One region of the Desulfofundulus sp. JL263-se genome, then DNA from elsewhere that is predicted to be linked to it. Evidence: predicted binding sites of a transcription regulator. Region 1 holds the regulator's gene; the other holds the start of a gene.
The links. Region 1 encodes Rex, which represses fermentation and respiration genes when NADH is low (regulators of the CRP and FNR family bind a similar motif). Its sites were predicted from a motif close to ATTGTTAANNNNTTAACAAT; they were not measured.

Region 1 (15,874 bases):
AAATAATTATCTAATAATTTCTACGGTTGAACTTTAAATCCTCCTGACAAAAGTTCATTATTTTTTAAAAAATAATTATCTTTATATAAGATAAAATAATATTAAATTAATGAAAAAAGGGGGAAATAAGTATGGTTAAAAGGATTCAAGGTGTAATAAAGAATTATGATAGGCAGTGTACTTCCTTTACAGGATACAGGAATATATGGAATATGGGGCGGGCCGGAAGAATTAAAAGGAGTCAAAGATTAACCGGTATCAACCGGCCAAGTACTTGATGTTAAGTACATAATTTTATATATTTTAAAACCCCCATGGAAATTTAACTCCATGGGGGTTTTGGCTGGGGTGGCTGGATTCGAACCAACGCATGACGGGTCCAAAGCCCGCTGCCTTACCGCTTGGCTACACCCCAGCGTTTGGTGGAGGGGGCAGGATTCGAACCTACGAAGGCAACAGCCGGCAGATTTACAGTCTGCTCCCTTTGGCCGCTCGGGCACCCCTCCCTCTATATGGATGGTGATTCCGCTGGGATTTGAACACTTAGTATCTTTGGACCACTTTGCCCAGGGGACCACCTAGTTTTCATGGTCGGGATGGAGGGATTTGAACCCCCGGCCTCTTGCTCCCAAGGCAAGCGCGCTGACCAAACTGCGCTACATCCCGTTCCTCATGAGACCGAACTACATTATACCTAAAATATCTAAGGATGTCAAATGTCAAGGTAAGTTACAGGTAATGAGTTTACATAATGGGAAATCCCTTTTATATTAACCGGAAATTATTTTTAAATATACCTTTCTTTTTCTAGGTCCATCAAATTCACAGAAAAACACACCCTGCCATGTGCCAAGTAAAAGCTTTCCTTCGTTTATAAATATGTTACAACTGGCTCCAATAAGGGATGCTTTTATATGGGCGTCGGAATTGCCTTCCATATGCTCGTAATTATCTTTAAAAGGTACTATTTTATTCAGCCAGTTCAGGATATCCAGCTGGACAGTGGGGTCTGCACTTTCATTGATGGTAATGGCAGCCGTGGTATGGGGTACGTAAAGGTAACAAATTCCTCCTTTTATACCTGTTTCAGTTATGACTTTATTAATGTCCCGGGTAATATCAACAAACTGTATACGCTTATTAGTAATAATATTTAAGGTAATTGGTTTCATTTTTTAACTCCTTTGCCGTGAAGCTTCAAGAGCAAGACGTACAGCTTCATATGGGGAGGTAACATTAATAAAGCGGTATTTTCTAGGAACGGGGGGTTTTATTTCCCAGGTGTGCAGGCCGATAACGGTTTTTCCCATTTTAAGAGCCAGGCCGATTTCTGATAGGGTTCCTGCTCCGCCGGAAATGGCGATTAACGCGTCGGCTGCCCGGGCAATTATTGCGTTTCGCGCTTCACCCAGGCCAGTGGCCAGGGCTATGGTTAGGTGTGTATTTCCCTCTTGACGGCTGACACCGGGTAATATTCCTACTACGATTCCATTATACTTGGCGGCACCCATGGCCACACCTTCCATTACGCCGCCCCGCCCCCCACACAGGATTGTTACCTTTTTCTTGGCTAGTTCTTCACCCACTTGTATGGCCAGGTTTTTAATTTCTTCACTGCATTGGGCAGCACCTATTACTCCAATGTAGCAAATAATAATCACTCTCCAGGGTTAGAAATACTTCACGAGGTTAACGGTTCTGTGTAGAATGAAATCCCAAATTAAAAGTAAGTATTTCTAATTTAACAGAAAGATCTACATTTCGAATTTCCACATGACTGGGAATGTTTAATGCTACCGGTGCAAAATTTAATATGGCCTCCAACCCTGCATCAACCATTAGATCGGCTACTTCTTGGGCAGCCTTAGGGGGTACCGCGATAATACCTATTCGTGCTTTATGTTCTTTTACCTTTTCTTTAAACTGCTCCATGGGGAGAACTTCAAGATCTCCTATTCGCTTACCAATTTTAGTGGGGTCGTTATCAAAAACCGCTTTAATGGTAAAGCCTCGTGCATTAAAACCTTTATATGTGCATAGTGCAAAACCCAAATTCCCTGCTCCTACAAGAACCAGGGACCAGGGCTGGTCCAATCCCAATATCTTAAGAGTATACTTCATTAAATCTTTTACATTATAACCGACACCGCGGGTGCCGAATTCTCCGAAGTAAGCTAAATCCTTTCTTACTTGAGCCGGGCTGACTCCTACACCTTCTGCAATTTCTCCGGAAGAAACCGTGGTAACCCCGTTTTTATCCAGGCGTTCTAAATAGCGCGAATATATAGACAGCCGGGTTACCGTGGCTTCCGGAACCCTTAGCGTTTTCACCAAGTTCGCCTCCTTTGAGCTTCCCAATGCAAACTTTTAGTGAAAATTTTAACTTAAAAACTGAAACGGCAATATTTGAATTTATGATTTACATGAATAAGTTATGAAATTCACATACCTTAAATACTTATATCATTATTCTATTTATCTGTCAATAAAATTAGATCTGTCAATAAAATTAGACAAGGTCATTATTATTATGGCCGGTGCTCCCTGCTGCGCTCAGGTACTTCATACCTTGCCGCTGGTGTCAATGGCATGGACGTTTACGAGCACCGGCCAAGTGAAAACAACTTTTAGAAATAAAGATCCCTTTCACCGTTTTCTATTCGAAGGAGTCGTTCTCTGGTAGCTTCAAGAATTTCCGGGCTGTCAATTAAGGAAAGATTTTTTTCAATAGTCTGCTCACCAATTTTTCTGGTTTCCTCGGAAGCATAATCCATGAGAAATTCTTTAAAAGTTAAAATGGCATTAGGTTGGCAAACATTTTGAATTTTACCGGTTTTCGCCAGAGACATAAACCGGTCTCCAGTACGTCCCTTGCGGTAACAGGCGGTGCAAAAACTGGGCAGGTACCCGGATAAGCATATACTTCTTAACACCTCATCAGGACTTCTGTGATCTTCAACTTCAAATTGAGCCGTATTATCCCCCACTTTAAAGTTTTGATTTTCCTTTTCGCGCTTATATCCACCTACTCCGGTGCACGAGCCTGCACTAATTTGGGAAACGCCTACAGATAATAATTGATCCCTAAATTCTGGTTTTTCCCGGGTAGATAAAATAATTCCTGTATAGGGAACGGCCAGCCTGATAGTGGCCACCAGTTTTTTAAATTCCTTATCAGACACTAAGTGGGGAAATTGTTTTAAATCAGTTCCCTTGGCAGGGCGAAGTCGGGGAACGGAAATGGTATGGGGCCCAATCCCGAATGTTTCTTCCAAATATAGGGCATGCATAAGCAGGGCCACGACTTCAAATTTATAGTCATAAAGGCCGAAGAGCACACCCAGTCCGACATCGTCTATTCCCGCTTTCATTGCCCTGTCCATGGCTGTAGTGTGCCAGTCGTAATCCTTTTTGGGCCCGGCAGGATGCATTTTTGCGTAGGTATCACGGTGGTATGTTTCCTGAAACAGGATATAGGTACCTATACCGGCTTCCTTTAAAAGTTTGTATTCTTCCGTGGTAGTGGCTGCAATATTCACGTTTACCCTGCGAATGCTTCCGTTTTGTTCCTTGACTTTATAAATAGTTCTAATTGCATCCAGAACATAATCAATGGGGCATTTCCGGGGATGTTCCCCGCATTCTATGGCTAGGCGCTTATGACCCATTGATTCCAAAATGGTAACTTCTTCCCTGATCTCTTCCATGGTAAGACGGCGTCTTTCTATTTTATTAGTTCTCTTATATCCACAATAGACGCAGTTGTTGATACAGTAATTGCTCAGGTAAAGGGGGGCAAATAAAACCAGGCGCTTGCCGTAAATCTTTTCTTTAACTTCCGCTGCTTTTTCATAGATAAGGTCCAACATATCCGGATTTTCAATGTGTAACAGAACCGCCACCTCCCGGGGGGTAAGCCCGCGGGCTTCACCGGCTTTGTAAATGATTTCCTTTACCTCATCTTTGGAGGCAGTGGATGCGTCTTCCAATATGCCGTTAATTTTTTCATCATTAATAAAGTCCGCCTTATAATTACACATTGTTAAAACTCTCCTTTCTCAACAATTTAGGGACAACATCTCCTTTACTATCGGAAATTCTTCTACCCAGAGAGTGTACCAGTTTTTTTAATTTCTCAATGGTATTTCCGGAAAAATTTTCTTTTCCTGGGTAAATTCTATAATGTTTTTTGAATTCCGGGGGGGTAACGTTGGGCATAATTACATTGGCACCGCATTCAAGGGCCAGCTTCCTGCCCTGGGGATGTATGGTACCCACGGCAGTGGTGGCCGGTAAGTTAGCCCAGGGAAGGGCCAAACGGGTTACCGCCAGGACTTTTAATGTAAGGAATAAATCACCCTGTGCGCATCGGGCCAGGGGAGTGTTTTCGCTGGGAATAAAGGGACCTATGCCTGCCATATCCACCTCTAGTTCTTGCATGAGCAATATGTCTTCAGCCAGGATATTGATACTTTGCCCGGGCAGCCCAACAATGTTGCCGGACCCCACCTGGTATCCTAATTTTTTTAAAGATTTCAAGCATTCTAGGCGCTGTGATAAATTAGTTCCGGGCCGCAGGCGGAAAAACAGCTCAGGGTCTGCTGTTTCATGTTTAAGTAAGTACCTGTCCGCACCTGCATCCTTTAAAAGGCGATAAAAATTTTGGGGCTTTTCTCCTAATGAAAGAGTTACCGCAATTTGGTGTTTTGATTTTATATAATGTATTAAATCAGCCAGTGTTTCAGCTGAATAATTAGGATCTTCCCCCGACTGCAGTACTATGGTTTTAAAACCGGATGCTACGGCTGTCTTACAAGTATTAATAATTTCTTCCGGTGTCATCCTATATCTTTTAAGTTGTCTGTTATCCCGGCGTAAACCGCAATAGTGGCAGTTTCTAATACAGTGGTTGGAAAACTCCACAATACCCCGGAAATGAACCTCGTCGCCCACATATCGCCGGCGGATTTGGTCTGCCCGTGAAAAAAGGGCATTCCTTTCTTCTTTATCTTGAATTTCAAGAAGTGTAACCAATTCTTCCCGGGATAGGGGTTTTCCCAGGCATGCCCTTTCTAAGGCCGATTTAAAGCTTTTGCGCATTTAAAATTCCCTCACTATATTTACATTTTCGAAACCTTTAAGGCCCGCTGCCTTTTATAAATTTTTTGTTTCAGTCCTTGGAAATTAAGGCTGATTTAACCCGTACTCCTTTAATATTACCGAGTTTCCCGGTAAGGGCACCTATTTTATCGGTGTCTCCGTCAATGATTAAGGAGATGACCGATATATTTCTTTCCCGGTACGGGATGCCCATTCTGCCCACAATTATATCCGCATATTCTCCTAAAATTTGATTAATTAAGCCTGCGCTTTTTTTACGATCTTCCACTACTATTCCAATTACTCCAATCCGCTGGGGCATAGTTGCACCTCCTTGATTGTTAATAAAGAAAGCCTGCTTTTTCCCATGCGAAAAAAGCAGGCCTTCCTATTTTCCCGCCGATTAATGCCTCCCCTAGAAATCGGGTAATCCTTTTTTCGCAGGGAGTCATTATGAAATTTTTTCTCCCTTCACCCGGCTGCACACCGTAGTGTCAGGATATTAAATAATTATTCACAATACTTATCCAGTATTTCAGAAATCTTTTCCGGCTTGATTCTCGGGTGCACTGCATCGTCCACGGTAATAACCGGACCAAGGGCGCACGCACCTATGCACCGAACTACTTCCACAGAGAACTGCCCGTCAGAGGTTGTACCTCCCGGCTCTACATTTAATTCCTTACTTATCCTTTCTAATATTTCGTTGGAACCTCTGATATAGCACGATGTTCCTTTACAAACACATATTTTATGCCGGCCATAAATATCTTGTCCGTTGCCGTTTTTATTTTTTAGCTCCGGGAAAACGGAAACTAAAGTTCGTATGTCATCTATTGGTATTTTCAATCCAGCCGCAATGTGATCGAGTACATCACCGGGTAGGCGACCGAGCAGGGAGTATACCTCCTGCAGCACTTGAATTAAAGCGTCCGGTTGGTTTTTGTGTTTTTGGATAACGACATCAACTGGTATGAATTTATTATTTGTAATATTCTGGGGACAATTGTATATTTTTTTATCTTTTTCCATGGTATCCCCCCCTACCTGTTACGGTAGGTAAAAGATTATCAAAAAATGAGGCCCGTTAAAGTTATTATATCTGAAAGTTAAACAGATTGACAAGTAAATAACTTTTTTCTATAATTTTTTGCTTTTTTGTAAAAATTGTCTTAAATTTTTTAATGCGTTTTTAGCAGCATCAATTGTTTTTTCTATATGTTCATCAGTGTGTGCCAGCGATACAAAAGCTGCTTCAAACTGGGAAGGTGCCAGGTAGATTCCCTGCTGGAGCATGGCTTTGAAAAAGGTGGAAAAAGCTTCGGTGTCAGACGAGCAGGCTGTGGTATAGTCTGTAACCGGTTGCTTGGTAAAGAAAGTGCACAACATAGAGCCCACCCGGTTAACGGTGACTGGATAACCGGCCTCCCGGGCTGCTTCTTTCAGCCCTTGGGCCAACCGGGCCGATTTTTCTTCCAGCTGGCGGTAAATACCTTCCCGTTTTAAAACTTTGAGGGTAGCTAGTCCCGCTGTAACTGCCAGGGGGTTCCCGGACAATGTCCCGGCCTGGTAAACGGGGCCCGCAGGAGATATGTGTTCCATGATGGCCTTTTTGCCTCCGTAAGCGCCCACAGGTAAGCCTCCGCCAATTATTTTACCGAGGCATGTTAAATCGGGCTCAACTCCGTATAATTCCTGGGCCCCTCCATATGAAATGCGAAATCCGGTCATTACTTCGTCGAAAATTAAAAGTGTGCCATATTGTTGGGTAAGTTTACGAAGGCCTTCTAGAAATCCCGGCTTCGGTGGCACGACGCCCATGTTTCCCGCTACGGGCTCAACAATTACCGCTGCAATATCCGGCCCTTCCATTTCGAAAATTTTTTTACAAGTTTCTATGTCGTTGAAAGGTGCATTTATGGTATTTTCCGCTGTAGAGGGGGGGACGCCGGGACTGGTAGGTACTCCGGTGGTAAGGGCGCCGGAACCAGCCTTGATTAACAGGAAATCGGCATGTCCGTGGTAACATCCTTCGAACTTGAGGATTTTATTTCTCCCCGTATATCCCCGGGCCAGGCGCAAGGCACTCATGGTGGCTTCTGTACCTGAATTGACCAGGCGGACCATTTCTATGGAGGGAACGGCATTTATAATTTCCCGGGCCAGTTCCGTTTCCAGTTCGGTGGGAGCCCCGAAGCTTGTCCCCTTTTCCAGGCACTTGGAGAGGGCTTCTACTACTTCCGGGTGCCGGTGTCCTAAAATAAGGGGGCCCCAGGAGCCAACGTAATCCACGTAGCCGTTACCGTCTACATCGTAGATCATTGCCCCTTCTCCCCGGTCGATAAAAAGGGGATCCATATCGGTAATGGATTTAAAGGCGCGAACGGGGCTATTTACGCCCCCGGGGATTACTTTTTTAGCTTCTGCAAAAAGCTTCTTTGATTTGGTAAAATTTTGATACACTTTACCACTCCTACTTAGAATTTTAATCTTCGAAATATTTCATACTACTTTTTTTTAATTCCCGGGTGCTGAATAATAGTTTATATTTGTGATACCCGGTTTCCCGGGCTATATGCTCGGCTTTTTCTTTACATTCCTCATCGGTTCTGCCGTGGACCACCGTAAATAAGTTATAAGGCCAGTGGGGGTGGGTGGGACGCTGGTAGCAATGGGTAACTTCAGGGAACCGGGCCATGGCCTCTCCTGCCCGGGCGACTTGATCGTCAGGTATTTCCCAGACAACCATGGCGTTCGCTACATAGCCCAAATTTTGGTGCCTGACTGCGGCCCCGAACCTGCGCAGGATGCCCCTTTCTTTAAACTCTTTTATTTTATCGAGCAACTGTGATTCTTTCATACCCAGTCTGTTGGCTACTTCCTTAAAGGGCCTGCTTACCAAAGGCAAATCCTTTTGTAGTTCTTTAATTATTTGTTTTTCCTGTTTACTTAACATTTTCCTCTCTCCGATAGTTCAAAATTTACCCTGATTTTAAATATACGACTGGCAGGGAGGTTCAGTATTTCCCTTATCCCTGTCTTTTCCTGTATTTCGGTGATTATTTCCTCAATTTTTTCGGTAGACTCAGCCAAGAGGGTAAACCACATGTTGTATTCGTGATTGCGTAGATAATTATGTGTAACGCCTGGATATTGATTTATAACTTCGGCTACGGCCTCAATTTTTTCCGGAGGAACCTTTATTGCGCATAGCGTTCCCGTATACCCTACTTTACGGGAATCGAATATTCCACCTAACCTGCGGATAATTCCAGATTTTTGAAGGGCCCGCAGCCTGTTTATTATTTCTTCTTCCGTTGTACCCATTTTTCGGGCCAATTCTTTATAAGGTTCCGGTACTATGGGAAAATTTGTTTGGATTAGGTTTAATAGTTTCTTATCCAGCTTGTCCAAGTTCATTTCAATATCCCTTTCTTCCGTGATAAAGACACCAGGGTTCTTCTGCCATGAAGTCTTGGTGATAATAATAAGCCCTTGCCCTGCATCCGCCGCATACTTTTTTATAGCGACAAGTGCCGCATTGTCCACCGTATTCCATGGAACGCAACTTGTTAAATACCTCGTTACTTTTCCAGATTTCACTGAAAGGTGTGATACGTACATTTCCTACGGGAATGTCCAGGTAAGCGCAGGGCTGAACGTTTCCGGTGGGACTTATAATGCAATAGGAAATGCCGGCCAAACACCCCCGGCTGAAGCGTAATTTCAGGCCCATCTGTTCAGCAATACGCATAAATTGTGGAGCACAGGTTGGTTTAACTTCTATATCAACTTGTTGTTGTATTTTCAATAATCGCCGGATTAAATTTTCGTATTGTGTGGCCCTGAGGCTTTCCTTTTCTATATCAACCGCTCGGCCCGTGGGAACCAGGAAAAAGATATGATGACCCCGCGCCCCTACGGAAACGGCAAAATCAGTTATTTCTTCTATTTCATCGTAGTTCCATTCCACTACCGTTGTATGAATTTGAAAAGGCAAACCTTCCCTTTTACAGGTCCTCATGCCATCTACGGCCTTTTGCCAGGCACCGGAAACAGCCCGAAACTGATCATGCCTGGATGCGTCAATGCTGTCCAGGCTTATACCTACGGCAGCGGTACCTGCTTCTTTGAGTTTTCGGGCCACCGCGGGGGTAATAAGGGTGCCGTTTGTTCCCAAAACTGGCCGCAGTCCTTTTTGTGCGGCGTGAGCAATTAATTGGTAAATATCAGGGCGCATAAGGGGCTCTCCGCCGCTGAAGATCATTATTTTAAATCCGGCTTTGGCTATTTCGTCGATCAGGGCCGTTGCTTCTTCTGTATTAAGTTCGTTTTTCACACTGGTTCCGGCATCGCGGTAGCAGTGCTGGCAATACAGGTTGCAGGCATTGGTTGTGTTCCAAGATACCAGCATGGCATCAAGTCCCTTCCATAAATAAATTTGCTGTCCTGAAGATAGCTCGTCAGTTATGGTTGGTGCTCCTCTACGCTCGTATGCTTCGTGCCGGCGGGGTTCATGAAGCCATGTCTTTCCTCAACCACCGGGCTACGTCCACCGCGTGGTAGGTAAGAATTATATCCGCGCCTGCCCTTTTCAGCCCGGTAAGGTATTCCATAACCACACTTTTTTCATCTATCCAGCCTTGGGCGGCTGCTGCCTTGACCATGGAGTATTCACCACTTACGTTATAAGCTGCCACAGGGTGGTTAAAGGTATCCTTGACTTTTCTAATGATATCCATGTATGCCAGTGCGGGCTTGACCATAACAATATCCGCCCCTTCTTCAATATCCAGCTCCACTTCCCTTAGTGCCTCCCTTGCATTCGGCGGGTCCATTTGATAGGATTTGCGGTCCCCGAATTGAGGTGCCGAACCGGCTGCTTCCCTGAAAGGGCCGTAAAATGCAGAGGCAAACTTGGCTGAATAAGCCATTATGGGGACTTCTGTAAAGCCTGCACTGTCGAGGGCCTGTCGGATGGCAGCCACCCTCCCGTCCATCATATCCGAAGGGGCAACCATGTCGGCGCCGCTACGGGCATGGGAAACTGCGCACTTGCAAAGGAGGCCCAGCGTGGGGTCGTTTAAAACCTTGCCGTCTTCTACCAGCCCGCAATGTCCGTGATCTGTATATTCACATAAGCAAACGTCAGTAATTACCAGCAGATCCGGATAGGTATTTTTAATTGCTTTAACTGCTTTTTGAATTATACCGTCTTCAGCATACCCTTCTGATCCCACGGCATCTTTTTTTTCGGGAATGCCGAAGAGTATAATACCTGGTATGCCTAACTCGATTACTTGCTTGAGCTCTTCTATTAATACATCTATGGAATAATTATATACACCGGGCATGGCACTGACGGCTTTTTTTATTTGCCGGCCGTGGGTTACAAAAACGGGTAATATCAAATCATTGACGGTTAAGTAATTTTCCCGTACTAGTCTACGCAGAGTTGCAGTGGAACGAAGGCGTCTTAAACGGGCTGTCGGAAAGGTCATATAATTACACCCCTGTTAAGCTATTCCTATTTCTTGGTCTGTAAGGTAACAGGCCGGGTCTGGTGCCCAAAAATCACCATAAACGGCTTCAGCCCGGGCCCTGAAGTTACCGTTACAAATATCCAGCCAACGGCACTGGCTGCAACGCCCCTTCAATAGCGGTTTCCGGTCCCTTAAACCTTTTAATACCGGGTGAACAGGGTTACCCCAAATTTGGGAGAAACTTTCCCGCGTAATATTGCCCACGGTATGGTTTTGGGTGAATTGGTCGGGGTGGACGTTGCCCTGCCAGTCTACCTGGGCTATGGCTATTCCGCTCCGATTTCCACCGTTCAACCGCAATAATTCCAGTACTTTTTCTGCCCTGGCCGGCTTTTCGCGCAGCAACCTGAGATAAAGGTATACTCCGTCAGCGTGATTGTCCACCGTAAGAACTTCTTTATCCACGCCTTTCCGGTGGAGCTCAGCCGTACTATCTATGATAAAGTCAAGTGCATTGCGGGTTTCTTGATGGGAAATATCTTCTTCGATCATTTTATTGCCCCTGCCGGTATATACCAGGTGATAAAAGCATACCCTGGGAATGTCTTCTTCTACCACTAACTTAAAAATATCCTGGAGTTCCCGGTAATTGTGCCTGTTGATGGTAAAGCGCAGGCCGACTTTTTGCTGTTGCTCCTTGCAATGTCTGATTCCTCTCAAGGCGGATTCAAAGGCCCCTTTTTTACCCCTGAAGCGGTCGTTACTTTCTCCTATTCCATCAATGCTGATACCCACATAAGAAACCCCTGCTTTTTTCAGGTCTCTAGCTACTTCACGGGTTATAAGGGTACCATTAGTTGATATGGTAACCCTTATATTTCTTTTCCTGGCATGATTAACTAATTTAAAAAAATCCGGGTGCATGAGGGGCTCTCCCCCTGAAAACAATATCACGGGAACGTTAAATTCCGCCAGGTCATCAATGAGGGAAAGGGCTTCCCGCGTGGTAAGTTCGTTTTCCCGGGTGCTGGAATCGGAATCGGAATAACAATGCCTGCACCTTAAGTTGCAGGTCCGGGTGATGTTCCATACCACTACCGGGCCGTGCCCGTGGGAAGTCCCGTGCTTTTGATGCCGCGAAGTTTTATGATATCTTAATGAATCCCCGAAATATTCATTACCGCATAACAATTTGCTAATACTGATCATTTCCTATCAAATCCTTATCTTTTTTAAATATTGTAACATGCAGTATTTAATTAAATTTTAAGTAGTCTATAATCGCTTTTAGCAGTCCTTCAATGGTATATTCACTTGCTTGAACTGAAACCTGTAATCCTGTTTCCCTTGCTGTTTGGGCCGTAATGGGGCCGATACAGGCCACAATGACATTTTTCATTAATTCTTGCAGGTTGGGAACCTGTAACATGGAAACAAAATTGCGAACCGTGGATGAGCTGGTAAAGGTTACAATATCCACTTTATTTGATTGAAGCAACTTTATAATATTTTCTGAATTTTCATTTCCGGTTACTGTTTTATATGCAATAACTTCCCTTACCTTTACTCCCAGTTCTTGCAAGGTTTCGGGGAGAACTTTCCGTGCAATATCCGCCCTGGGCAATAATACATGGTCCCCGGGCTTAAGCCTTTCGCGAAGTCCTGCCGCTATTTCTTCAGCCTTATATTCTGACGGGACATAATCAACCTGCAGGCCATAACTTTCGAGAAAGTTTCGTGTTTTGGGTCCTATGGCACAGAGGTTCACACCTTTTAAGTCCCGGATATCCCTCTTTAATTGATGTAATCGCCGGAAGAAAAACTTTACCCCGTTTACGCTGGTAAAAATAAGCCAGTTAAAGGAAGCTATGTTTTTAATTGCTTCATCCAGGGGAGCGAAATTTTCCGGGGGAACAATTTTAATGGTGGGAAATTCTATGGGCTCCCCGCCTAAAAGGGAAATTTGCTTGGAAAGGAAACTGGCCTGTTCCCTGGACCGGGTAACTACAACCCTTTTGCCGAACAATGGTTTTTTTTCAACCCAGGCCAATTTTTCTCTTAGTTTAACCACTTCACCCACTACTATGACGGTGGGATTTTTAAAATTGGCCTTCCTGGCCCGGGTTGCAATATTTTCCAGGGTGCCTGTAAGTATTCTTTGTTCCGGGCGGGTTCCCCATTGGATGAGCGCTACCGGTGTTAAAGGGGAGCGCCCGTGGGCAATTAATTTCTTTGTGATTTTGGGGAGATTGCCCATGCCCATCAAGAAAACCAGTGTTCCCGTCCCTGTAGCAATGTGCTCCCAGTTGATGTTGGAATCTTCCTTGTTCGGGTCCTCATTGCCGGTAATAATGGCCATGGTGGAGGTATAGTCCCGGTGGGTAACGGGGATGCCTGCGTAGGCAGGTACAGCTATGGCCGATGTTATACCCGGAACAATTTCGAAGGGAATTTCATTCTCGGCCAGTATTTCAGCTTCTTCTCCCCCCCTCCCAAATACAAAGGGGTCTCCTCCTTTTAGGCGAGCTACAATTTTACCCTCTCTAGCTTTATCCACCAGCAGGCGGTTGATTTCATCCTGATTGAGGGTGTGCCGGTCGGGGCTCTTGCCCACGTAGATCTTTTCCGCATCGTTGCGGCAGTTTTGAAGCAACCTGGGATCCACAAGGCGGTCATAGACTACTACGTTGGCTTGTCTTATGCATTCCAGGCCCTTTACGGTTATTAAACCGGGGTCTCCCGGGCCGGCACCGACCAGGTATACTTTTCCGTTAGCCATTTATATCATTCTCCTGTCTGGTTTTTTCTAAAATATCTCCGGCACCCATCCGGAGCAGTTTTTGGGCCAGTTGTTTACCCAGGGCCCGGGCATCCTGTACAGGGCCTTCAATTCTTGAGCGGACCAAATCCCTGCCGTCCAAACTTGCCACTACTGCTTCTAGTTTCAATGTATTACCCTTTACACTGCCCAATGCTCCAATGGGGATCTGGCAACCGCCTTCCAGTGTTTTCATCAGTTCCCTTTCAGCGGTTATTGCATACCTTGATTCCGGGTGGTCCAGCTTACTTACTATGTCTAAGATTTCACGGTCACCTTCTCTGATTTCCAATCCAAGGGAACCCTGGCCCACTGCGGGCAGACAAATGGAAAAAGGTATTTTTTGTGCTATCATTTCTTCCCACCCCATTCGATAAACCCCCGCGTACGCAAGTATTATGCCGTCAAGGTTTTGTTCCTTTAATTTGCGAATACGGGTATTAATGTTTCCCCGTATGGTTATGATTTCTAAGTCCGGGCGGTACCGCAAAAGCTGGGCCCTCCTTCTCAAGCTGCTGGTACCCAGCTTTGCCCTGGGAGGTAGATTATCCAGGGGGGTTTTGGGGTGAGCAATCAAAACGTCACCCGGAAATTCCCGGGGGCAAATTGCCCCGATAAAAAAACCGGAAGGAAGTCGGGTGGGTAAATCTTTCATGCTGTGAACTGCCAGGTCAATTTCTTTTCTTTCCAGGGCCAGTTCCAATTCCTTGGTAAAGAGACCTTTATCGCCTATTTTAGCCAGTGCTACGTCCAATATATTATCTCCAGTGGTTTTCATTCCCCTTATGGTAAAGTGGCGATCCGGATACAATTCCTGTAAGCGATTGCATACCCACCGGGCCTGCCACATGGCCAGTTCGCTCTTACGGGTACCTATGATAATTTCACGCCGCATTTAAGTGCCTCCACTTGCCATATTCTTTTTTGAAATATTCTTTTGCAAAGAATTCCCCTTGCTGTTCCTTAATAACCATGTCAGCCCCAAAAGTGTGGGTGTCTGCAGATTTTTACCTGTGTTACCCGCGTTAATTTTTTCTAATAGAGGGTGGTATTTTATATGAGTATATATTATGACTTGACAGGTTAATTGGCTTCGCCGGCACTTGTAGTATGAACATCTGAAGAGACTGATGAATAGTTCCTTTTCTCTTCATTATTTTCATTGTGCAGGTTGAATAAATTTTGCAGGGCCTCAGAATATAGCCTTCCTTTTTCCGACATGGCATAGGACTTTAAACGGGTAACGGGATCATGTAATAATTGATTAACAATGGAATTGGCCAGAGAACCAATTACCTTTCGCTCGTAGTCCGATAATTCTCCCAGGCGGTTATAGGCCCTGCGTAATTCCTTTTGTTTAATTTCCTCGCCCTTCCGTTTTAATTCCGCTATGGTAGGAATTACAGATTGTATCTTTAGCCATTTTATAAATTCTTCTGTGTCTTCTTCAATTATGGCTTCGGCCATAACTGCTAAGCGCTTCCTTTTGTCCAAGTTGTTGTCCACAACATTTTGTAAGGCATCGATATCATAAACAGTAACTCCGGGTACTTCTCGTACATCGGGTTCAACATCCCGCGGTACGGCTATATCAATCATCATAAGTTTCTTACCGGGATGTTTGCCCATTACTGCTGCAACCTGTTCTTTATGAACAACATAATGGGATGCTGCAGTGCAACTTATTACTATGTCCGCCCCTTCCATGTATTTGAATAAATCATCAAATCTAACCGCTTTGCCGCTAAATTGTCTGGCCAGCGTTACAGCCCGGTCATAAGACCGGTTGGATACAATTACTCCTGAAACTCCGTTTGCCACCAAGTGTTTGGTGGTTAGCTCGCTCATTTTGCCGGCACCGACAACCAGTACTGACCGCCCGCTGAGCTCTTTGAATATTTGCTTGGCCAATTCTACGGCAGCGTAACTTATGGATACTGCGTGCTGGTCAATACCGGTCTCAGCCCGGGCCCTTTTACCCGTTCTAATGGCTTGTTGAAATAAGGTATTTAATATCCGGTTGGTATTGTTACTGTTAAGGGCCAATTCATAAGCAGTTCTAACCTGGCCCAGGATCTGGGTTTCACCCAGTAACATGGAATCCAGCCCGGCTGCTACTTTAAAAAGATGGTGGATTGTATTGTGGTCTTTGTAAATGTAAAGGTACTTATCCAGTGATTCTATCGCAACGCCTGAGTTGCGGGAAAGAAATTCTTTGATATTTTTTATTCCCTGCCCCATATTTTTAGTTACGGCATATATCTCTGTACGGTTGCAGGTGGACAGAATAACCGCTCCGTCAATTTCAGGATAGGAACATAATTCGGCAAGAGATTTAGGCATTGAATGTTCGGAAAAAGATAGTTTCTCGCGCACTTCCACAGGCGCCGTTTTATGATTAATCCCTACAACTACGATAAACATTATTGACCCGCTCCTTTGCCTGTTCCAAACATCCCTGTCGTAAGAGGCA
Region 2 (15,874 bases), 1.2 Mb from region 1:
GCATACTGTGGGACCCGCCTTGATTTCCCGGCTCTACTCATCCCTTACCGGTATCGACATTGACCCGGGAGATATGATCAAGGCGGGAGAACGTATCTGGAACCTGCAAAAACTCTTTAACATCCGCCACGGGGAGAAGCCAGAAGACTCTGATTTTCCCAAGCGCTTCTACAGGGAACCCTCTTCTTCCGGCAAAGTACTGGACAGGGAAAAAGTGAGGGAAGCCCTTAAGGAATATTACGAGGCCAGGGGCTGGGACACCGAAACGGGGCACCCATTGGAAAATAAGTTGAGGGAACTGGGAATAAAGTGAAATTAATTAAAATTATTGAGTATTTCCAGCAGGTGCCAGGCCCACATGCACGGGAAAGCGGCCGCATACATCACCATTGATAAATACTTCAAACCAATAAATTCCTTCTTTACACAAAGGCAAGCCGGCCTTAATTATGACATTATAGTAAGGCCGCTCCCGGGACAAGGAGAAACTGTAAGGAGGCATGTTTTGCAATTCCTGCCCCTCGGGATCAACAAAACGCATCCCGAAACTGTGCTGCCCCTCATCCCCGTACCAGCCAACCACCAGGTTACAATTATGTATGCAAGGAAAACTCTGTGCGTGAATACGATAAAATATCCCTATCAGGGAATACTTTCCCTTCATACTTTGCACATCGTCACACATAATAAAACAGCATAGCTGCGGCTGCATAATATCACCCACTTCGATTTTATTGTCCGGGACTATTATACGTCAATGCCTCCTTATCTCTACTTTCTTTATAAAAACAAAGCGGGCCCCTCCACAGGGCCCGCTCAAGGCAGAGTTTATAAAAAGACTTTTTTAGTTCGATTACGCCATTTGCAATAATTGCTGCCGGGCAACCTTCCCCGACGGGGTGCGGGGAATTTTCTTGAAAATAACCTCTACAGGAAAAGCACCGAACTGGGCGAGGCAATATTTTTTAATAGAATTTATTGTAACGGAATCATTGCTGGCCGGTTCGACAAAAGCCTTTAAAACATAACCGCCCCTCGGTTGCCTGTCGCCAACCACTACGGCATCCTCCACTTCAGGATGTTTAACAATTTCCTTTTCCATTTTTCTAACATAAAGAACAATTTCATTGGCAGTCATTTGTAACACCTCGCGCAAAATTTTTTAACAATTGCAAAAAGGTATATAATCATTAGAATTTTCTAAATTTTCTTAGCATTTATTTTATTACATGTTTAACTAAAATGCAAACATTTAATATTAAACGGTCATATTTATACTCCGAACGGAACTAATTCTTCATTAAGTCGTTTTCCACAATCAACACCCGGCAGGAAAAATTTTCCTGCCGGGAAAATTACTACCACCGTTCCTCCCTCTAGATGGCGTTTTTCTCCTTCAAAGCGCTGTTTATATAACCTATAAACTTTTCGGCTTTTTCCGTGGGAGGTTTGGTAAAATAGCTGACGGTTATAAAAAGTACCGTGGAAATAATGCCGCTCCAAACACCGGGCCACCACCCCAGCGGCTTAACACCACTTAACTGGAGCCACAGGGCTACCAGCCCGCCCCCCAGTATACTGGCAATGGCAGCTGCTGCCGTACCTCTTTTCCAGAAAAACGCCCCAATTAACGCCGGCACGGTTACAAGCAGGCCGGCCGATGAGGCCACCGAAAGAACAGCAATCAGCCCCAAGCGCATGGTAGCAAAAAGAAATGCTATCACCGCAAATAACAGCACAAATACTCTGCCAATATAAAGCTGCTTGCTTTCATCCAAATCCGGGTTCAGGCGTTTGAAAACATCTCTGGAAATCATGGAGGATAGTGTCAAAATAATAGAATTAATGGTGGAAATGGCGGCAGCCGTAATCCCCACCATAACTATCAAAGCAATGCCGGCAGGAACGATATCCATGGCCAGCAAACCGGGAGTGGCTAAATCAGCCTTAGGCAGGCTGGGAATTAATACCCGCGCCGAAAATCCCCACAGAATTGAAATAAGGGTATAAATAAAACCAAAAACCAAAAAGACCATAATCATGGTTCTCATATGGGTAAGCGAGCGCGGTATAAACAAGCGCTGGCTGACCTGCGGATTGGAAAGGCTGAAGAAAAACCAGGGCAAACTGAGGCCGATGAATGCTTTCAAGTTGAAAAATCCCGGCCCGGGGACGGCCAGCCACTGGGAATATTGAGATTCAAGGATCGCAAAAAGCCCGCCGAACCCGCCAAAGCCGCGGTAAACTACAAAGATTACTGAAAGAGTGGATACCACAATCATTATAAGGGCCTGGAGCGAATCCGTCCATGCCACGGCCCGCATTCCCCCCATGAAAGCCCAGACAACTGCAATAATAGTAGCAATTGCCAGGCCGGCCATGAATGGAATCGCCCCTCCCGATATGCCTTCCACCAAAGTACCTATACCGATTAATTGCACGGAACTGTAAGGAATTAAAAATATAATCGAGGCCACTGCGGCAATTACTTGCAGCGCCTTGCTTTGATAACGATCCCCTAAAAGTTCGGCCGGGGTTACATAATTATACTTTTTACCTGCCAGCCAGAACCTCGGACCAAAAAAAGCAACCAGTACCAGGCCGGACAGGTAAATTAATTCAAAGCCCCAGGCCCCGACCCCGCCGATGTAAGTAAATCCGGCCAGGCCCACCAGCATAAAGGCGCTATAAGTTGTAGCGCTATACGTGAGAGCAGCAACTACCCCGTTTACTGCCCTGTTGGCCAGAAAGAAATGGGACACGCCTTTCCCCATGCCCCGGCGGGCATAAACCGCCACGATAGTTCCGATGATAAAATATAAAATTATTACTAAATAAATGTAAATTGGATTCATGCCCTCTTAATCCCTCCACCTGCTGGTAATAATCCCCACACTGATAATCGCCGCTATGGCAAAAAGCCCCCAGTAAAGAAAGGAACCATATACTCTGGTAACGCCGGACAAAAGATAATAAGGAACGATAACCGCCGATAAAACCAGAATCAGAAACCAAATAACCCAACCTTTAAGTTGATTTTCCACCTGTGCCCACCTCCGTAATTCCTGCAAATTCCGCCGGCATGAATATACAGGTGACAATACAGGGTCATTTCGATAAAATTTTATCAATTCCTTTATTTTATAAAATTATTTTTTTATCATTTCCTTAACAAGATATCTTCAAGAACTTTTATGTCAAATTTTCATACTTTTAACGGGGATTCCTTGTTAAAAAAAAGGTAAACTATTAGTAAAACAAAGATTTTGAGGTCCTTTTAATTTCACTTTTCCATAATGAAAGGAGTGATTCCTTTGCCGGTAAGAGTCGGTATTAACGGTTTTGGGCGCATAGGCCGCAATGTCTTTCGCGCCGCCATGGACAATCCTGAAGTAGACATAGTGGCGGTAAACGATCTTACAGATGCCAAAACCCTGGCCCATCTTTTGAAGTACGACTCGGTACACGGGATACTTAACGCCGACATAAGAGCAGAAGAGGGCAAATTTTCCGTTAACGGAAAAGAAATAAAAGTCCTGGCCGAAAAGGACCCTGCCGCACTCCCGTGGGAAGACATGGGGGTAGACATAGTTGTAGAATCGACAGGACGCTTTACCCGGGGAGAAGATGCCGCAAAGCACCTGCAGGCCGGAGCTAAAAAAGTGGTCATCAGCGCCCCAGGTAAGGAAGTGGACGCCACCATTGTCATGGGGGTTAACCATGAAGTTTACGACCCCGAAAAACATAATGTGATATCCAATGCGTCATGTACCACCAACTGCCTGGCACCCATAGTCAAAGTAATTAATGATTCCCTGGGAATCGAAAAAGGTGTTATGACCACCGTTCACTCTTACACAAACGACCAGCAAATATTGGACCTCCCCCATAAAGACCTGCGGCGGGCCCGGGCGGCAGCCATTTCCATGATACCTACCACAACGGGCGCCGCCAAGGCGGTGGGCCTGGTCATCCCTGAATTACAGGGTAAATTAAATGGATTTGCCATACGTGTTCCCACACCCACTGTATCGGTAGTGGATTTCGTGGCTTTAGTACGTACACAAACATCGGCTGAAAACGTTAATGAAATACTGAAAAAAGCTTCCGAAGGAGAGCTTAAGGGTATCCTTGCCTACAGTGACGCCCCGCTGGTATCAAGGGATTTCTACGGCGACTCCCACTCTTCCATTGTAGATGCCATGTCCACCATGGTAATAGACGGCAACCTGGTTAAAATACTGGCCTGGTACGATAATGAATGGGGTTATTCATGCCGGGTACTTGACCTGGTAATGTATATAGCCAAGCGGGAAACGGGCACGGTTACAAAAATAACCTGGACCGGAATAGAAAGGGATAACATTTACCGCAGTGTTACAGCGGCATACGTTCCCCGTTAAAAAAAACACCGGGGGATCACCCCCGGTGTTAAAACTATAAAAATCCAGACAACCCGGTAGTGCAAAATATCCGGCAAGGGGGAATATTTAAATTGCGCAAGCTTTTACCATGGCTTTTGGCATTATCCCTGGCAGTGAACTTCTACCTGATAGGAATAAAATTCTTTAACATTTCCCCGGCAGCGGGAGACGTAGATGAAATAGAACAATTACAGACCCGCATTGAAGAGTATAAACAAAAAACCGAAAAGCTGGAACAGGAAAAGCAAATGTTAAGGGAAAGGCTTGAAAGCCTGCAATCGGCAGCCGAACCGATAAGTACGGCTGATAATAAGGTATATAGCTGGTATTTCAAAAAAAGTGATGGACATGCCCCCCCTACTACGGAACCCCAATACCTGCAAATGCTCAAAAACAGGGGTTATTTTCTCGGTGACACCACCAAAAAGGAAATTTACCTGACCTTTGATGAAGGTTATGAAAATGGCTATACGCCTCAAATTTTGGATACCTTAAAGACCAATAACGTAAAAGCAGCCTTTTTTGTTACCGGGAGCTACGTAGAAAAAAAACCGGATCTGGTAAAAAGGATGGTTGCCGAAGGACATATTGTAGGCAACCACAGCGATACCCACCCCAGCATGCCAGTCATTAGCAATGAGGAAATTAGAAAAGAATTAAAAACAGTGGAAAAACAGGTACAACAACTTACTGGCTATAAGATGCGCTTTTTCCGCCCGCCCCGCGGGGAATTTAACCAGCGGGTATTAGATGTGGCCCATGAGGAAGGTTATACCACCATTTTTTGGAGCATGGCCTACCGGGATTGGCTGGTAGACCAGCAGCCCGGCAAAAAAGCCGCTTATGACTACGTGGTAAATAATATTCATAACGGCGCCATAATTTTGTTACACGCAGTTTCCAGGTCCAACGCGGAAGCACTGGACAGCATAATTAAGGAATTGAAAAAACAGGGATATACATTTAAAATCCTTGACCAGCTGAACTGAAGGTCTCAACCCCCCAAGGAACCCCCTTCCGGGGTTCCTTAAAAATTATTATTTTCGGGCAGGATTATTCTTTTCTGATATAAAAGAATATACGGGGGATTTGTATGAAAAGAATTTCACAAATAATGGTTTTAATAATTATTTTTATCACAGCCGCAGCCAGCGCAGCCACTGTTAATTCCCGGGAAACTGCAGCGGAATATGAATATAGAGAATTGAGAAACCAACTGCTCCAAATACTTAAAAAAGAAAAGGGAACTTACGGAATATTTGTGATTGACCTCAAATCGGGAAAAAGTTTAGGCATAAATCACCTGGAGACATTTCATGCGGCAAGTACTTTTAAATTACCCCTTAACCTTTATCTTTATGAAAAAATTGCAGAAGGCAAAGTGGACCCAAATATAAAGCTGGTCTACAGGAAGGAACATTATGAAGACGGGACCGGCCTGCTGAAATATAAGCCGGCGGGTAGTGTTTTTAGCATTGAAACATTATCAAAATATTCCATTGTATATAGCGATAATATAGCCACTAACATGCTGTTATCCTATTTGGGCAGATCAAATGTCAAAGACTATATGCGTTCCATAGGAGGCACCATAGTAAATGATAACAAGAACATCACCTGCCCGCGGGACATGGCCCTTTATATGCTTAAACTTTTAGACTTTACCTCCGAACACCCTAAATTGGGAAATAAAATTATTGGTTATTTGGAAAATACTATTTATAATGAAAGAATACCCAAATTGTTACCCCCAAATATAAAAATTGCCCATAAAATAGGTAACTGGCCACCTACTGGAACCTACAATGATGTAGGGTATGTAGAGCATCCGGAAAACCCTTATATTATTGCCATTTTTAGCAAAAATACTCCCGGCATTAATACGGCTTTTAAGGTAATTCAGAAGATATCAAAGGTGGTTTACAATTATCAAAGCAAACTAGTAAAAATTAGTTTATTGATTAACGGCAGCCCCCTGAAGGCCGATGTACCCCCAATCCTTGAAAACAATTTCATTCTTGTACCCTTAAGGGCTGTATCGACAGCACTAGGCGCCGGGGTCCAGTGGGATGGATTAAATAAGACAATTACCATAACAAAACCCGGCAGAAAAATTTTTCTTAAAATTGATGATTACAGCGCCGGCCTTAACAATATAACAATATCCCTCGCCGCACCTCCTAAAATAATAAACGGCAGGACAATGGTTCCGCTAAGGTTTATAAGTGAAGCCCTGGGCGCTGTTGTCAATTGGAACAATGCCACCAAAACCGTTACCGTAGATGTAAAAGAATGCTGCCGGCATTCCGGAAAAGAATCCTGGAAGGTGTTATTATGGAGAAAAACGCCAGGTACAGAACCTACTCCGAACATCTTGTAAAGAAATTCGGGTTTAAGGTCTATAAGCTCCCGGTTAATTTGCCCGGAACATGCCCCAACCGCGACGGCACCCTCGGCAGGGGCGGCTGTATATTTTGTGACGAAGAGGGCTCCGGCTTCGATGCCCTGCCCAACACCATGGCGATAAAAGAACAATTGGACACCAATAAGGCCTATTTTAAAAAAAGATTTAAAGCTAAAAAATTTATTGCTTATTTCCAGGCGTTTACCAATACCTACCTGCCCCTGGACCAGTTCAAGGAAAACATGAGGGCAGCCGGGGAAGATGAGGACATTGTGGGCATTTCCATTTCCACGCGGCCGGACTGCATTTCCGGCCCGTACCTTGATTTCCTGTATGAACTAAAGGAAAAATGCCACTTGGACATTAACCTTGAACTGGGGCTGCAAACCGTTAATTATCACACTCTGCTCCGGGTAAACCGGGGCCATACCCTGGCCGAATTTGTGGATGCAGTGCTCCGCATAAAAAAGCGCGGGTTTGAAATTTGCACCCACTTAATCCTTAATTTGCCCTGGGACAATATGACCGATGTTATAGAAAATGCCAAACTTATATCGGCACTGCAAATAGATTACGTTAAGCTGCACTCCCTTTATGTCGTAAAGGACACGGTACTGGGAGATATGTATGAAAAGGGCGAGTTCGAAGTCATCTCCCTTGAAGAATATGCCGAAAGAGTAGTAACATTTCTGGAATACCTTGATCCCGGGATTGTCATTCAGCGGCTGGTGGGCAAGGGACCGGCAGATAAAGTATTGTTTTCCAATTGGGGCGTCAGCTGGTGGAAAGTAAAACAGAAAATCGAAGAATTGATGGAAATACGGAATACCTACCAGGGAAGACTTTTTAATTACCTGAACGGGGCAGCCTTACCCCGGGATTTTAAGTCCAGTTTAAAACCTGTAAATCCCGTCTGAAAAATTTTTAATTATTCTTTTCAGCGAAAAGGACTCCTTCAACCCTTAAAAGGTACAGTGCTGCCAGGTAAATCACCCCGCCCAGACCTGCTGCCAGTGCCAGCCCCCATATTTGTTTATATAAAGACACCTCAGCATAAATGCCCAGCCAGCGGGCAAAGCCTACACTTACTATCCCGAATAAAGCCGCTGCCGCTGCTGTTTTACTCACCGATTTAAATAAGCCTTTCCAATCAAACCCCCCCAGCTTACGGTCCAATAAAACCAAAAATATTAACATAGCAACAAAAGCTGAGACGGTATTCCCCAGGGCCAGCCCAATATGCCCCATGGGCTTTATAAATATTAAATCTAAAACGAGGTTGAGGCCAAGGGCCATTGCCCCAACTTTTAGGGGAATCATGCCATCCTGCAGGCTCCAAAAAGTATAGGTCAATATAGAGTTAACCGAGAGGGCAATTACGGATAAGGCATAAAATTCCAGTGCACCGGATGTGGCAGCGGTGGCTGAAGCATCAAAGGCACCCCGCTCAAACAACAGCCTGACCAGCGGGCGGTCCAGGGCCGTCAAAAAGACGGCGGAAGGAAACCCTAGAAGAACCGCCAATCGCAGTCCTTTAGCCGTGGTTTTTCGCAGGGAATGCATATCCCGGCGGCCGGCGGCGGAAGCCAAAGTGGGGAAAAGCACGGTGGAAATGGCAGCCACAAACAGGCCATAGGGAAGCTCCCGTATCCGGTCAGCAAAATTCAGGGCGGCAATGCTGCCACCGCTTAACTGAGAGCCCAGCCAGCGATCCAGAAATATATAACCCTTTGTTCCCAGCGTTGTTAAAATTACCGGTACTGCCAGAACCACTACCCGCCGAACATCAGGGTCCCGGAAATCCAATTCAGGCTTCCAGGAAAAGCCGTATTTCCCCAGGACAAGTCTTTGGGTAAGGTAAAAAACCAGCATCCCGGCCAACATACTCCATGCCAGGCCCACTACTCCCTTGGGGGCCAAAAAAACCAATAAAATCATAAAAGTAATGTTTTGTAATGCCGGGGCTGCAGCAGGGACGGTAAACTGCCGGCAGGCATTCAAAGCAGCCTTTACAAGGTAGCCGAGGGTTAAGAAAACAAGGCCGGGCAGCATTATTCTCGTACAAAGAACGGCCAGCTCCTTTATCTCCGGAGAAAACCCCGGCGCCAATAAATTCACAAGGCCGGGGGCGAAAATAATACCACCGAAGGAAATTAAAATTATAGCCCCGCCAAATATTACAAAAACAGTAGAGGCAAGCCGGTTGGCGTCATATTTGCCCAGCCGCCCTGTAAAAACCGGTAAAAATGAATTCCCCCCTGCAGTTCCGATTATGTATGATAAAATAAAGGGGATGGTAGACGCTACCACAAAAGCATCCGACTGGGGCGTGGCCCCCAAATAAGCGGCCACTATCTGTTCCCTTATAAAACCAAGTATTCTGCTGGCAATAAAAATTACAAGTAATATGGATGACGTTTGCCACATGGCCTTGGACATTTTGATTATCACCCGGCAAATAATATACCGCTGCAGCCCGGTTTGTCAATATTGGAAAACCAAAAGCCACGGAGGAGAGAATGTGTTCCCCCAGACCCATGTTCATTTCGCCCAAAGGGTATTGGGGCGGATATCTGATGCCATCGCCCTGGGCAGCATTTTTCCGGACATGATAATAAATCCGCAGCTGGGACATAAAGAGGCTCATAGTTTGGGTAATGTACTGATGGGCCTCTTTAAAAATAAAAATGAACTCCATGATTTTGTCCGGGGCGTAATAACCCATGGCATTGAGCCCGGTGGACTTGATTTTTACGGAGATGAAAAATACCCGGGGTGCGAGCGGGGCTACTGCTTTGAAAAGGCCCGCCCTTTAATAGAAAAAACCGCCCGGGCATGCAATATACCAAAACACATGGGCTGGTGGAAGGCACATAACATAGTGGAAATGGGCATAGAACTTCATATCAGCAACTCCGGCCCGTACGGGGAGATTATCCGGAAAGCCTGCAGTAACAGCAAACTTATCCGGCAGCTGGAAAAGGAATTGCCTCACAACCTGTATCCGGACAGTTCCTTTCTCCGGAGAAGAATAACCAGCTTTCCTTATTATATAGAAGTCCACCGCGTTACACCTGAAAGACTGGCCCGAAAGTACCGAATACAGATGTATACCAGGCACGGCGTGCAAATAGATACGGTGGAAGTGGCGAAACTCATTTCCTATGCTGCTGAAAGGATAAGTGATGATATAGAAGATTTCTTTGACCTGGTACACCGAAGGATTAAAGCTCACTTGAGGTTACCCTGAAATAGTAGCCGCCGCAGAATCCTTGTATCCCTAAACACACAGTGTTATAATGCACACATGGATGTTTATACAGGCAGGTGAGTCGGTGTCTACTTTAAATAATTCCCCTTTGGGGCTCCGGGGCCATACTTGTACCACTACGGCTGACGGCCACCCGGTCAGCCTGACCTCCTTGGTAACTTGTCAAGAAGATATTAATGATGCGATATCTTCTACAGCCCACGGTATCGGGCTTTTGGATACAAACTTTTTATTTGCGGGCAGGGCGGAATTACCCGGAGAAGAAGAGCAATTTGAAATCTATAAAAAAGCAGCCTCCAGTGCAGGTAACAGGCCTGTAAATATCCGTACTTGCAGCCTGTGCGCCCGCCAGATGCCGGGGATAGCCCCTCCTCCATGGGAAAAGAACCCCGATCTTGGACTAAAAGGCCTTCGTCTCGGACTGAAAAGACCCGAAATTTTAAAAACTCAATTAAGGGCCATATTGAGGGCAAGTGTCCACGGGCATATCCACATTCTATTACCCATGGTAAGTACACCGCGGGAAGTTAAACAATTTAAAAAAATCCTTTCAGAGGTTCAGTCCGACCTGGAAAGGGACGGCATTGATTATCGCCCGGTAGCGGAAATTGGCATAATGGCAGATTTACCTTCCGTTGTTGTTAACGCCGCATTGTTTGCCTTTGATGTATCTTTTTTCCAGGTGGGAAATGACTTAAAAAACTATACCATGGGCACAGATTTTTCTGAAAACGGCTTAACCTATTTGCAGCATGATTTTGAGCCGGTTTTTCTTTTTCAAATTCAAAACCTGGCCCAAACGGCCACCCAAAAGAATAAAACAGTCAGTATCTCCTCCCCCCTGGCATCCCTACCTGAAGCAATACCCATTTTACTGGCCATAGGGGTTCAGGACTTCGTTATGAGACCCGGTGACATGGGGCCGGTAAAAAAACTGATTAATAATATCACCATACCCAAAGCCAGGGTAATTGCGGCAAAGGCCATGTCCTACCACTCCGGAAAAGATGTGCAGCAATATGCCCGGGACTCCTTACAAAAATATTTAAATAATTAAAAAATAAGGGGCGGTTTCTTGCCGGAGGCCGCCCCTTATTTTTGTATCAGGGCATCGGTTACCTCGTTTATTGCATTCCACTTGCGCTTAACAATATCTACTATCCGCCGGCGGTGGTCCTTATATTTTACAAAATCAAGGTCGTTGGCATCAACCACCAAAAGGTCCCCCAACTTATAGTTCCGGTAATGCTCCTCGTAAAAGCGGTGTAATTTACGCCAGTAACTATCCTCAACCTCCAATTCGTCGGGACGGCCCCGTTTTCTGATGCGCCTTATGGCCTCCCTCGCATCCACGCTCAAATAAATAATTAGCCGGGGTGGGGCCAAATGCTCGAGCATATTATAGAGGAGACTGTGGTAAACATTATACTCTTCGAGGGTCATATAACCGATTTCCTTATACATACGGGCGAAAATATTATCGGAGTAAATGGAGCGGTCCATGATTGCGCTATTGATTTTTATGGCTTCCTTATACTGGCGGAATCTGTGATTAAGAAAGTTTACCTGCATGGGAAAGCACCAGCGTTCCCGTTCATGAAAGAACTTGTGCAACAGCTGATTTTCATCTTCGAAAATTTCTGTAAAGGGAACCAGAACCAGTTCCTCGGCCAATATGTTTACCAGCGTGGTCTTACCTACCCCTGTCATGCCGTCCACAACAATTTGTACCCGGTTTTGATCCGTTTCTTTCTCCAAAACAAATCACTCCCCGAATATAATCACTAACAACTTTAACTTTACTTATGGGCTGTCTCTAAAATTCCTTTATCTATTAATTAAATGCCACCTTCTATTAAAGTAGAAAAAATCCTCTTATTTACTAAACAAAATTTTCACAATAAGGGTAAATAGTAATAATTACCTAATCAATAAAATAATTATACTAATAAAAGTTTAAGGAAACGGGGGGATATCATGCACCCTCTGGAAAAGTTCCTTTCGCTGACCAACCAACTAAAACTACTGGAAGATTTTCCAATACCCGTTGTGGTAGTTATGGGTTCTTTTAACACAGGTAAGTCCACGTTAATTAACAACCTGTTAAACGACAAGATTTGCCCAGAAGATCCCTTGCCTGCCACATCCTCTCTTTTTTACATTAAGTACGGAGAAAAGTTCGCTGCCCGGGCAGAAGGTAACGGGAAATCCCTCTGCTTCCCCGACAAAGAGCAATTTAAGTTCTTTATAAAAAATAAAGCAGCATCCAATTTTGAAAAGGTGGAAATAACATTAAACCACCCGCTGCTTACAAAATGTACCGTGGTAGATACCCCCGGTATTGACTCCTCATCTAAAAGTTCAGAGCTGGTGAAAAAAGCGGCCCACCGGGCAAATAAAATACTGTACCTTTTTCACCAGCGGGGGATAGACGAATCAAATAAAAAATTTTTGAGTGATTTGGCCAGGGAAAAGAAAATAGGACACCGCGATATTTCTTTTTGGATTAATTGTAATCTCGGGAAAAGCGACGGTACCTCGCTGCAGGCTACAGAACAAGCTTTGAAAAGCATTTTCGGGTGGTCACCGGAAATATATCTTTTCAACGGCCATAACTCCGAAAATATTGAGGCGCTCCGCCGGTTTCTGGAAATAAATCTTGCCAGGGATACCGTTCGTAAGTTAAGTGCCAGCCACAGGCAAATTGATAAAAAGATTCCTTCCAGAATACATAAAAGTTTAATGATTCAAGATGATTTACTTTTTTTGGATGCCTTTTGGAGTATTAAAAAAGATGCTGAAAAAATACTAATGGCCCGTAATATTTTAAATAAATTGCCCCTGGTAGAAAGGGAAATTAAACAAGTGCTCACCAACAGCCAATCCCTTCACCTTCTGCCGGGGATCATGCCGCTTGAATCCGGGTCAAGCCATGATAAATCTTTGGACATTCCTGAAATTAAAAAGCTAATGACTGAATTAGCCGGAAAAATGATGCATGACATCCGAATTAAGCGTATAATTCCCCCGAAAATCATAGGCAAGTGGGCGGGAATATTGAAGCGGGAAGAATTCAAAGTGGTTGCCGTAGGGGGATTTTCTTCAGGGAAGAGCACCTTTTTTAATGCCATAATGGGCCAAAACATTTTACCAGCTGAAAACCGGCCCACCACCACCTGTATAACCTATATCAGACACGGTCCCAAGCGGCAGGCAACCATTGCCTTTAAAAACCACTTAAACTTAAAACTTTGCAAGTATGAAGATTCCAATGTAGAAGTAAACCGGGAAGAACTGCTGGCCGTGGAAGAATGGCTGGAGCAGGATTCGGGCCCGGGCCGTATTATCGAAATTCTAATGAATACCGGTCAGGGTCTAAAAAAAGTTAACAAAGAACAACTGCTGAAAGAAATTAAACGCACCAAAAAACTTTTTTCCCCGGGAATACGCAGCGGAAACCTTGATAAGCGCGGGGCAGGGTCCCTGTTCAGGCCTCTTCCGGCCTGGAAAGCAAAAATCATGAATCCGGTTTGGGAAGTAACCTTAATATTTGCCCCCGCAACTCCCGTGGAATTAGACATGGAAACTTCCGCCGGAAGAAAAGAATACCAAAAATTAACCACTTCCCCAAAAGCCTTCCGCATAAAGGAGATAAATATAACCCACCCTGCCGAGTTCTTCAAATTGGCCACCTTCGTGGATACACCGGGACTGGATTCCACAAATCAGCACCATAGTGCCCTGACTACGGACTTTTTACGCCACAGCGATGCTTACCTGTTTTTCCTGAACGGCAAGCACATTTTAAATAAAAATGATTCCCGCTCCCTGCTGGAAATATTTAAATTACGCTTAAAGGATTACCTCCATGATACAAATACCGGTAATGCAGCACAGGAACTCGGCAAGTTCTTTTTTATAATCAATTTTGCCGATGCCCTTACCCAAAGTGAAAGGGAAAAGGTGCAAAACTTTTTACAAAAAAATATCACCCTTGCTTTAAGGGAAATCGGCCTTAGCACCCCCAAATTGCAAACGGTACTTATCTCATCGCTACAGGCGCTCCAGGGCAAAGAAAATAAAAACTTTAATGACTTGCTTGATAAAGTGCGGCTAACCGTTTGGAATTACCGGGGCAGAGATTTTCTCAGACAGCACTTGAATAAATTACAATCCATGGTAGAGGCTGCCAAAGCCGGGCCCCACAGGGAAACCCGCCGTTTTCAGCTTCCCGGCAAATTTTCAGCGGAAAGTATTCTCCTGCCGGGCCTGTCTGAAATAAAAAAAGAAATACATTCCCGCTTTGCCGTAATTCACCGGCAGGTTAGCCAATTGAAGAATGTCAAACAATTTAAGACATTTATCTGGGGGCCCGCCCCGCAAGGGCAAGAGAAAGTAGTTACACATATTAAAGATTTTAACTATTTTCGGTGGGCCAATGCCTTTAATCGTAAAATCCAGCAGGCATTAACCGGCTTACAAAAAGAGATGCTTGAGGCCGTAGAATCCTGGCTTTACCGTTCTAAAATCTCCCCAAGCCCCAATTGCCTGCTTCCTCCCCCGCCCGGCCTGACTGCCTCCACGGTAATGGAAAAAATGGATGAGATAATTTCAGGGAGCAGGACTTTTTACGGCGGCCTCAAAGCCAGAGAAGCACGGCAAAGACTTTCCCTGCTGCTGGAGGAACAAGAGCAGGAATTGATGGAGGAACTCCAGCAATGGAAGGTGGCTATAGAAAGGTATGTGAAGGATTTAATTACCCCCAGCGTAATGTCGGCTGTAAAAAAATATCTTGAGTTCTCCCCGGAGCCGGCCGGCCCCGGAAAAAAGGCCTCCAGGGAGGAAATCATGAGGCTGGATAACTATCTCCGTGAGGTAAAACGCATCGAACAAATATTAAATACCCCCAGGGGGGTGTAACAATGGAAAATGCCAGGGCGCTTAACGAAAGGGTACGTAACATAATCAGGGAAATCAGTAACGAAACCGGAGGTGAAATTAAAAAGGACCTGCTGGAAGAACTGGAGGAAATTATAAAAGAACATTCCCACATGCAGGCCCACAAATTACTCCTCGCCCTGCACCAGGCAATTAAAAAAATGTGAAGAAAGGGGGCATCCCTTTGGAACTGAAAAAAAACAATTCAAATGAAAATATGGAACAAATTCTCCTGGAAATATTAACGGGACTGCAGAATAAGTTTTTTCAGCCATTAATAGATGAAAACCGGCGGCTGACATCAACCATAAATAAAATAAACGAAAAACAGGAAAAAGTCTTCTCCGAGTTACAAGAAAGGATAGAGCGGCTGGAAAAAAAGATAGAAGAGAACCCTGTCACTATATTATCGGCCATAAGAGATGCCATCAACCAAAGTTGCGGGGGAAGCGAAAATGGCTCAAATTAACCAGTGTAATGTAGGGGATGCAGTACAATCACTGGCCGACTCCATTCAAGAAAGGTTGGTAAAACCTTCAGAGAAAAAATTTATATCTCTATTAAAACAAACCAGGGAAGAATTGAATAACCGTACCCGGGCCACGGAAGAACAAATTAACAGCCGCGTGGACGAACTGGCCAGGATGGTGGAAGAGATGCAAAAAAAACAAGAAAGAATGGGGTTTCTCTGCCTGACACTGAGCCTGGCCGTGGTAGTAAGTATCGTAATTCAGATAGTCTAGGCATTTAACACTGAAAGGAGCTCCACCATGTCCCCGGGCAGCGGGCTGCTGGTCAATACTTCCCTGCCGGTGCGCGGTGACAGAAACTTCAATT

Region 2: the regulator Rex is predicted to act here: its motif matches at 3,113-3,132, upstream of gap (type I glyceraldehyde-3-phosphate dehydrogenase).

Annotation. Positions count from the first base shown of each region.
Region 1 is NZ_CM149993.1:1,852,940-1,868,813, reverse strand. It holds tRNA gene ACX4JR_RS09500 (tRNA-Gln) at 341-415, opposite strand; tRNA gene ACX4JR_RS09495 (tRNA-Tyr) at 421-506, opposite strand; tRNA gene ACX4JR_RS09490 (tRNA-Pro) at 589-666, opposite strand; gene ACX4JR_RS09485 (secondary thiamine-phosphate synthase enzyme YjbQ) at 771-1,172, opposite strand; gene ACX4JR_RS09480 (TIGR00725 family protein) at 1,176-1,661, opposite strand; gene ACX4JR_RS09475 (redox-sensing transcriptional repressor Rex) at 1,690-2,331, opposite strand; gene hydG ([FeFe] hydrogenase H-cluster radical SAM maturase HydG) at 2,628-4,040, opposite strand; gene hydE ([FeFe] hydrogenase H-cluster radical SAM maturase HydE) at 4,033-5,100, opposite strand; gene ACX4JR_RS09460 (TM1266 family iron-only hydrogenase system putative regulator) at 5,171-5,422, opposite strand; gene ACX4JR_RS09455 (NADH-quinone oxidoreductase subunit NuoE family protein) at 5,611-6,132, opposite strand; gene hemL (glutamate-1-semialdehyde 2,1-aminomutase) at 6,241-7,563, opposite strand; gene ahbB (siroheme decarboxylase subunit beta) at 7,586-8,056, opposite strand; gene ahbA (siroheme decarboxylase subunit alpha) at 8,050-8,520, opposite strand; gene nirJ2 (putative heme d1 biosynthesis radical SAM protein NirJ2) at 8,522-9,514, opposite strand; gene hemB (porphobilinogen synthase) at 9,615-10,601, opposite strand; gene nirJ1 (putative heme d1 biosynthesis radical SAM protein NirJ1) at 10,617-11,792, opposite strand; gene cobA (uroporphyrinogen-III C-methyltransferase) at 11,839-13,362, opposite strand; gene hemC (hydroxymethylbilane synthase) at 13,355-14,296, opposite strand; gene ACX4JR_RS09410 (glutamyl-tRNA reductase) at 14,485-15,825, opposite strand; gene ACX4JR_RS09405 (precorrin-2 dehydrogenase/sirohydrochlorin ferrochelatase family protein) at 15,800-15,874, opposite strand, start outside.
Region 2 is NZ_CM149993.1:691,450-707,323, reverse strand. It holds gene ACX4JR_RS03605 (aldehyde ferredoxin oxidoreductase family protein) at 1-313, shown strand, start outside; gene ACX4JR_RS03600 (DUF6941 family protein) at 326-685, opposite strand; gene ACX4JR_RS03595 (AMP-binding enzyme) at 854-1,138, opposite strand; gene ACX4JR_RS03590 (sodium:solute symporter family protein) at 1,377-2,855, opposite strand; gene ACX4JR_RS03585 (hypothetical protein) at 2,862-3,044, opposite strand; gene gap (type I glyceraldehyde-3-phosphate dehydrogenase) at 3,315-4,403, shown strand; gene pdaA (delta-lactam-biosynthetic de-N-acetylase) at 4,496-5,413, shown strand; gene ACX4JR_RS03570 (serine hydrolase) at 5,518-6,804, shown strand; gene mnmL (tRNA modification radical SAM protein MnmL/YtqA) at 6,756-7,745, shown strand; gene murJ (murein biosynthesis integral membrane protein MurJ) at 7,753-9,267, opposite strand; gene ACX4JR_RS03555 (hypothetical protein) at 9,236-10,078, shown strand; gene ACX4JR_RS03550 (putative PEP-binding protein) at 10,128-11,156, shown strand; gene ACX4JR_RS03545 (deoxynucleoside kinase) at 11,192-11,857, opposite strand; gene ACX4JR_RS03540 (dynamin family protein) at 12,077-15,019, shown strand; gene ACX4JR_RS03535 (hypothetical protein) at 15,022-15,204, shown strand; gene ACX4JR_RS03530 (hypothetical protein) at 15,222-15,506, shown strand; gene ACX4JR_RS03525 (hypothetical protein) at 15,493-15,780, shown strand; gene ACX4JR_RS03520 (RluA family pseudouridine synthase) at 15,777-15,874, opposite strand, start outside.